One region of the Pseudoalteromonas sp. SR41-1 genome, then DNA from elsewhere that is predicted to be linked to it. Evidence: predicted binding sites of a transcription regulator. Region 1 holds the regulator's gene; the other holds the start of a gene.

Evidence for each region. The regulator LexA, encoded in region 1, represses DNA repair genes until DNA is damaged. The targets are predictions, from matches to a motif close to TACTGTATNNNNATACAGTA.
Region 2: the regulator LexA is predicted to act here: its motif matches at 2,090-2,109, upstream of H5118_RS10575 (YebG family protein).

What each region holds. Positions count from the first base shown of each region.
Region 1 is NZ_JACJEK010000022.1:70,253-73,681, reverse strand. Features, by position in the region: gene H5118_RS17495 (hypothetical protein) at 34-414, shown strand; gene H5118_RS17490 (PaaI family thioesterase) at 415-855, opposite strand; gene lexA (transcriptional repressor LexA) at 1,023-1,640, shown strand; gene coxB (cytochrome c oxidase subunit II) at 2,124-3,266, shown strand; gene ctaD (cytochrome c oxidase subunit I) at 3,266-3,429, shown strand, end outside.
Region 2 is NZ_JACJEK010000010.1:84,646-88,074, forward strand. Features, by position in the region: gene putP (sodium/proline symporter PutP) at 1-1,447, shown strand, start outside; gene H5118_RS10575 (YebG family protein) at 1,720-2,037, opposite strand; gene H5118_RS10580 (helix-hairpin-helix domain-containing protein) at 2,352-2,648, shown strand; gene H5118_RS10585 (DUF6170 family protein) at 2,673-2,975, opposite strand; gene dsbB (disulfide bond formation protein DsbB) at 2,977-3,429, opposite strand, start outside.

The DNA.
Region 1 (3,429 bases):
GCAATGAAATTATTAGAGGATAAATACGAAACGATGTCGGAAATTCAATTTTTAAATGTAGATCTTGAGCTTGAATCAAAGCAAGATATTAGTTTGCTAGTGGCGGACTTGAAAAAAGTCGCGACGATTTTACATTATGACAAAGACGAATACCGTCAACTAGCGCGTATTGAAGCTACAGGTGAGGTGAGCACACCTGATAAAGCCATAAACCATATATGTGAGCTTATTGAATCGTGTTCGCGTAACGCGCTAAAGCAATGGTTAAGCTGTTCACGTAGAACGTTTGATATTGGTTTTGAATCAGGGACTTCTCCTAAGTGCTTTAATCAAGCCTTAGATGCAGATACATTATTGCGTATATCTGCGATTGGTGCGGGTATGGAAATTACCATTTACCCAATCGAAAAGTAACTATCTTCGCTCTACGACTGCTGCGGTCATTTTTGATACGCAGCACAGCTCATTGCGGCTATTTGTAATTTTTATTTCCCACACTGAACTACGTTTGCCAATATGAAACGCTCTTGCCGTTGCTGTTAAAGTGCCGTTGCGAGATGCTTTTAAATGACTTGCGCTAATCTCCTGTCCTACACAGTAAAATTTAGTAAAATCGACAACAAAGTTAGCGGCATAGCTGGCAACTGTTTCGGCAAGTACAACGTTAGCACCGCCGTGAACCATCCCCATTGGGTTATGATGCTCAGGAATTGCCGGCATTGTGGCAACCAAATAATCATCGCCAATTTCTGTGACTTCTATCCCCATAGTTTTCATTAATGTTCCTTGGCCATTAATGCCTTGTTCTAACTGCTTGCACAGCTCTAAGGTGATGGGCTGGTACCAAATACTCATAATGTCTCCTTTGCATTTTTAATCATTTATAAACTTAGCTTTAGTTATATCCCTAAAATGTACACAAGTGAAATTACTTTAGCTATTTTAAGGCTTAATTTAAATTTGCGATTTTTATTTAACTGTATATACTCACAGTTAAATGTACTGTATGGAAAACCAGTTGTATGCGACCATTAACGAACCGCCAAGCTCAAATACTCGAACTAATTAAAGTTTTTATTAAAGACACTGGTATGCCTCCTACACGTGCTGAAATAGCGCAAACATTAGGTTTTAAAAGTGCCAATGCTGCTGAAGAACATTTAAAAGCACTTGCTAAAAAAGGCGCAATTAAAATGAAACCAGGTGCAAGCCGTGGTATTCAATTAATTGAAGAAGAAGAGCCAGAACAATTAGGTTTACCGCTTATAGGGCGTGTTGCTGCTGGTTCACCTATTTTGGCGCAAGAGCACGTTGAAAGTCACTGCAAAATCGATCCATTAATGTTTAAACCGGCTGCAGATTTTTTACTACGCGTTAACGGTATGAGCATGAAAGATATTGGTATTATGGATGGTGATTTACTTGCTGTACATCGTACTCAAACCGCTGAAAATGGACAAGTTGTTGTTGCTCGCCTAGACGAAGACGTAACTGTAAAACGTCTTGAGAAAGCGGGTCGTAAAGTATTACTTCATGCTGAAAACGACGATTTTGACTCTATTGAAGTAGATCTTGAGAATGAGTCTTTTAATATTGAAGGCTTAGCCGTTGGCGTTATAAGAAACGCTGATTGGATGTGACTTTAAAAATAGCTTTTAAACAAGCAGTTTTATAAATGCGTACTAATTAGTACGCATTTTTGTTTTAAAATTTGTACTAAAAAATAGGGCGTAAACAGCCCACTGACTATTTAAGCTGTAAACTTTTTTGCACTTATATTTCTCCCCTCCGAATGCGTTAAACCCCTTTGTTTTGCTCATATTTTGAACTTCCTGTTGCCCAGTTGATTACCGATTTTTATTAATTATTCAATATCACCTGATTGTTTTTTATACTAAAACTTGCTTGTTGTTCGTTTTTTAGCTAATTGTTAATGTGCTGAGCTAATAATAACTCACAGCTTTTTAGTTTTGAGAACACACAATATACACAAACTCGTTGTTGGCGCAGCAAAACCAATCAATATTAAATAAGATTGGCTAAAAAAATAAAAATAACGAATTGGCGTTTAAGCCGTATGCCTCTTCGCTTTGCATTCGCAATAGCATCAAAGGAGCCGTCACATGGGTAAACTGACCTCTACCTTGTGGCTTATATTATGTGTTTTTTCGCACCCAGTTTTGGCTAACAGCCAATACAATATGCGCAAAGGCGTAACCGATATAAGCAATAATGTATATCAGCTGCACATGACCATATTTATAATATGTTGTGTGATTGGGGTGATAGTGTTCGCAATTATGTTTTGGGCACTTATTCATCACCGTAAATCTAAAGGGGCTGTACCTGCCCAATTTCACGAAAGCACTAAAGTAGAAATACTTTGGACTGCAATTCCGTTTGTTATTTTAATTGCTATGGCAGTACCAGCCACTAAAACCCTAATTGCAATGGAAGATGCCAGCAAAGCTGATCTCACTATTAAAATTACGGGTTCGCAATGGAAATGGCATTATGAATATATGGGCGAAGATGTAGAGTTCTACTCTATTTTATCTACCCCGCAAGATGAAATCGCGAATCTTGCAGATAAAAATCCTAACTACTTACTTGAGGTTGATAAGCCTCTTGTACTGCCAATAAATCAAAAAGTACGATTTTTAATGACTTCTGACGATGTTATTCACTCTTGGTGGGTACCTGATTTTGCAGTTAAAAAAGATGCGAACCCCGGCTTTATAAACGAAACATGGACGAACATAAACGAAGAAGGTACTTACCGAGGCCAATGTGCTGAGTTGTGTGGTAAAGACCATGGCTTTATGCCCGTTGTGGTGGTCGCTAAATCTGAGGCTGATTTTAAAACATGGCTTACAGATGCAAAGCAGGCTAAACAAAAAGCAGCATTAGCAGATGCCGCATTACTTGATAAAACCCTCCCAAAAGAAGAATTAATGACTTTAGGCGAACAAGTATATATGGCTAATTGTGCTGCATGTCATCAACCTACTGGCATGGGGTTACCGGGCGTATTTCCTGCACTTAAAGGCAGCCCGATAGTGCTTGGCGATATAAAAGATCACATTGATGTAGTTATCCATGGACGACCCGGTACGGCAATGCAAGCTTTTGCCAAGCAGTTATCTATAAAGCAATTAGCTGCGGTTATTACTTATAAACGTAATGCGTGGGGTAATGATACGGGTGATGTTATTCAACCGAGTCAAATACAGACGGCACTTGATGCCAAAGTGGAGGCGAACTAATGAGTAGCATAGTAGAACAACCTAACGCCAATGAAGCTCATCATGCTCATCACCCAGCTAAAGGTTTTAAACGCTGGCTTTACACAACTAATCATAAAGATATAGGTAGTTTATATTTAATTTTTTCGCTGACCATGTTCTTAATTGGTGGCGCAATGGCTAT
Region 2 (3,429 bases), on a different contig from region 1:
ATATTTTATTGTAATGTTAGGTATCGGACTATATGCATATAAGCAATCTACTGACGATGTATCTGGTTACATGTTAGGTGGACGAAATCTATCTCCAAGTGTAGCTGCACTGTCTGCAGGTGCATCTGATATGAGTGGCTGGATTTTAATGGGCCTACCTGGTGCGATGTTTGTTACTGGTTTTAGTAGTACATGGATAGCAATTGGCTTGGTGATTGGTGCTTGGTTAAACTATCTGTTAGTTGCACCGAGATTACGTGTTTACACTGAAAAAGCAAATGACTCTATAACCATCCCAGACTACTTTTCAAATCGCTTCAATGATAAATCCAACCTATTACGTGTTGTATCAGCTGTGGTAATTATTGTTTTCTTTACTCTTTATACTTCATCTGGTGTTGTCGCTGGTGGTAAATTGTTTGAAAGCTCATTTGGTTTAACTTATGAAATGGGTTTATACATTACAACGGGCGTAGTTGTTTTATATACCTTGTTTGGTGGTTTTTTAGCTGTAAGCTTAACTGACTTTGTGCAAGGTTGTATTATGTTCATTGCACTTATTCTAGTACCAACGGTTGCATACTCTTTGCTTGAACAACCTTTAGAATCAACTTTACATAGCGTAAATCCAGATATGCTTAACTGGATTGGTGCAGGTTCTGCATTAGGTATTATTTCTGCAATGGCTTGGGGTTTAGGTTATTTTGGCCAACCACATATCATTGTTCGTTTTATGTCGGTACGTAGTGTTAAAGATATGCCTAAAGCACGCCGTATTGGTATGACATGGATGATTGTTGCTGCCATTGGTGCTGTTGGTACTGGTATATTTGGTGCAGCTTATACTTATGAGAACAACATTGTAGTTGAAGACCCTGAAACAATTTTCTTAATTCTTTCTGAGTTGCTGTTCCACCCACTTATTGCTGGCTTTTTACTTGCTGCAATTTTGGCTGCGATTATGAGTACTATCTCATCTCAATTATTGGTTAGTTCAAGTTCATTAACAGAAGATTTCTATAAAACATTCTTACGTAAAGATGCCAGTGATAAAGAGCTAGTTGCTGTTGGCCGTATAAGTGTTGCCGTAGTTGCTATGTTCGCTATTTATTTAGCTTACGACAGAGATAGCTCTATTTTAGACCTAGTAAGTAATGCGTGGGCTGGCTTTGGTGCTGCGTTTGGACCACTTGTATTGTTTAGCCTTTATTGGAAACGCATGAACTTTGCTGGTGCGTTAGCTGGTATGTTAGTAGGCGCATTTACTGTGCTAATTTGGATATATGGACCATTTACTATCAATGGTGAAAGCTTAAGTAGCTTTATGTACGAAATAGTACCGGGCTTTATTTTAGCGAGTATTGCAATTGTTGTTGTTAGCTTAGTAACAAAAGAGCCTGAGCAAAACATCACTGCTTTATTTGATGAAGTAGAAAAAGAGCTTTAATTAGCAATTACTACTTATTTTAAAGTGAGTAGTAATTAATACCAATCCGCAATAATACTTAATCATTTTGCGGGGCTAAACGTGTTGCTACCGGCGTTAAAAAATTCTCATTTAGTACAACTAAATATCGAATTTTTGCCTAGCTATCAACACGTTTTTCCACCCTAAAGAGATCATTTAATTAAGTGAATTAGTATAATAAAAAAGGGAGCAACTTAGTTGCTCCCTTTTTTATTTAGTTTGTCCCGTTCGAGGAGGGAACACTCTATGAATTAACTTACTTTTTTATCGTTGTTATCTTCAATTGATGCAACGTTATCTGACTTTTTACTTTTTGCTGGCGCTTTGGTAACAGCTGGATCTTTGCCACCTTTTAATATGGTCATAAAATCATCTTTGCTTTTCGCTATTTCTAAAGCAAGTGATTCAATTTGTTGCTCACTAAGCGGTACGTCTACCTTTTCTAGCATCAGCTCAAGTGATTCTGCTATATCGAGCATCTTGTCATAAGCATCAGCTTCTTTTTTGGTAGTAAACGTCATACGCTCGACTCCGTTTCGTTCTACAACATATTTAACAACAACAGCCATGATTTCTCCTGCAAAATTGCTTGGCACCGTGGTTTTTAAAAAACCATTAGATTACTGTTTTTATGTACAGTAATGGTTTGTAAGTAAATTTGCAAGCGCGAAGTATTAATTTTTAGGTGTCTTAAATTTGACAAAAAACGGTAACTTTACTTTAGTTAAGCAATCACTTTGTTGTACCAGCTGCATTTTCAGGATTTCGGATCATAGTGATAATGCGTTTAGGTACACTTTAAGTGATGAACTTTACAGTTCCTTATTTATTGATTTCCTGAGCAATACTCAAAATTAAGAAAAGAAGAATAAGGACAAGTTTAATGAAAACGTTAAAAAATTTACTCATCATAAGTTTATTATGTTTACTACCCGCGACTACCGCGTATGCACAATTATCAGAAGTAACTAAGCAAATGCCTCAAGCTGAGACAATTAGTATAAATAATGCTGATGCAGAGATGCTTGCTAAGTTACCTGGTATAGGTAAGAAAAAAGCGCAGGCAATTGTGGATTATCGTGAAGAAAATGGCGAATTTAAAAGCGTTAGTGATTTATCGCAAGTTAAAGGGATTGGCAAAAAGCTTTTAGCTAAATTAGAGGGGAAACTTACACTTTAATATTTCTAAATAGTAATCAGGGTGCTAGGCGCCCTGATTAAATTGTTTTAGTGCATCGCTTAAGTGCTTTTTAGCAAAGTTAATCTCAATAGGTGTAGTTAATAGTGGATAGCACAATCCGCCAAGTATCAAAAATGGTATTAATATCCAACCTTTAAATACAGTGAATATTAAAAATAGTGGGCTAAGTAATAGCAGTTTTATAATACGCAATAGAACTTTATCAGTTGGCGATAGCTGACTTAATGCAAGCGCAATTACGTCTTGACGCTGGCGTACTTTTAAATGCTTAAGCTGGTCTAATTGGCTTGAAAAAAATGTAAACATATCAAATCGACTTTTTAATTGATAAACGGGCAATAATTATAATAAATAGCGTTAGTGAGAAAATCCCAAATATCACTTCCATCCAAGCAGGCATGCTCATGCCAACAAACTGCCAATCTATATTTCCACAATCCCCGGTAGCTTGAAAAAAGCTAGGTATCCATTCATGTAGTGGCATAAATGATGGGAAATTTGGTTCAAACTCGCAGCTAAATGCAAAAGGGTCTGTGGTGGTCTGCATATCAATATGTTCGCGAGCAATTAAGTATCCCCAAACACTCGATATTCCCCAAATAACATACGCTATCATACGCACAGTTTTACTTTGTGGTTTACTTGAGCCTACAATCCCTGCGCCTAATAACCCCAATACTGCAGTGCGTTGATATATACACATTATGCAAGGCGCTAACCCCATTTTGTATTGAAAGAAAAGAGCGGTAACTTCAAGTAA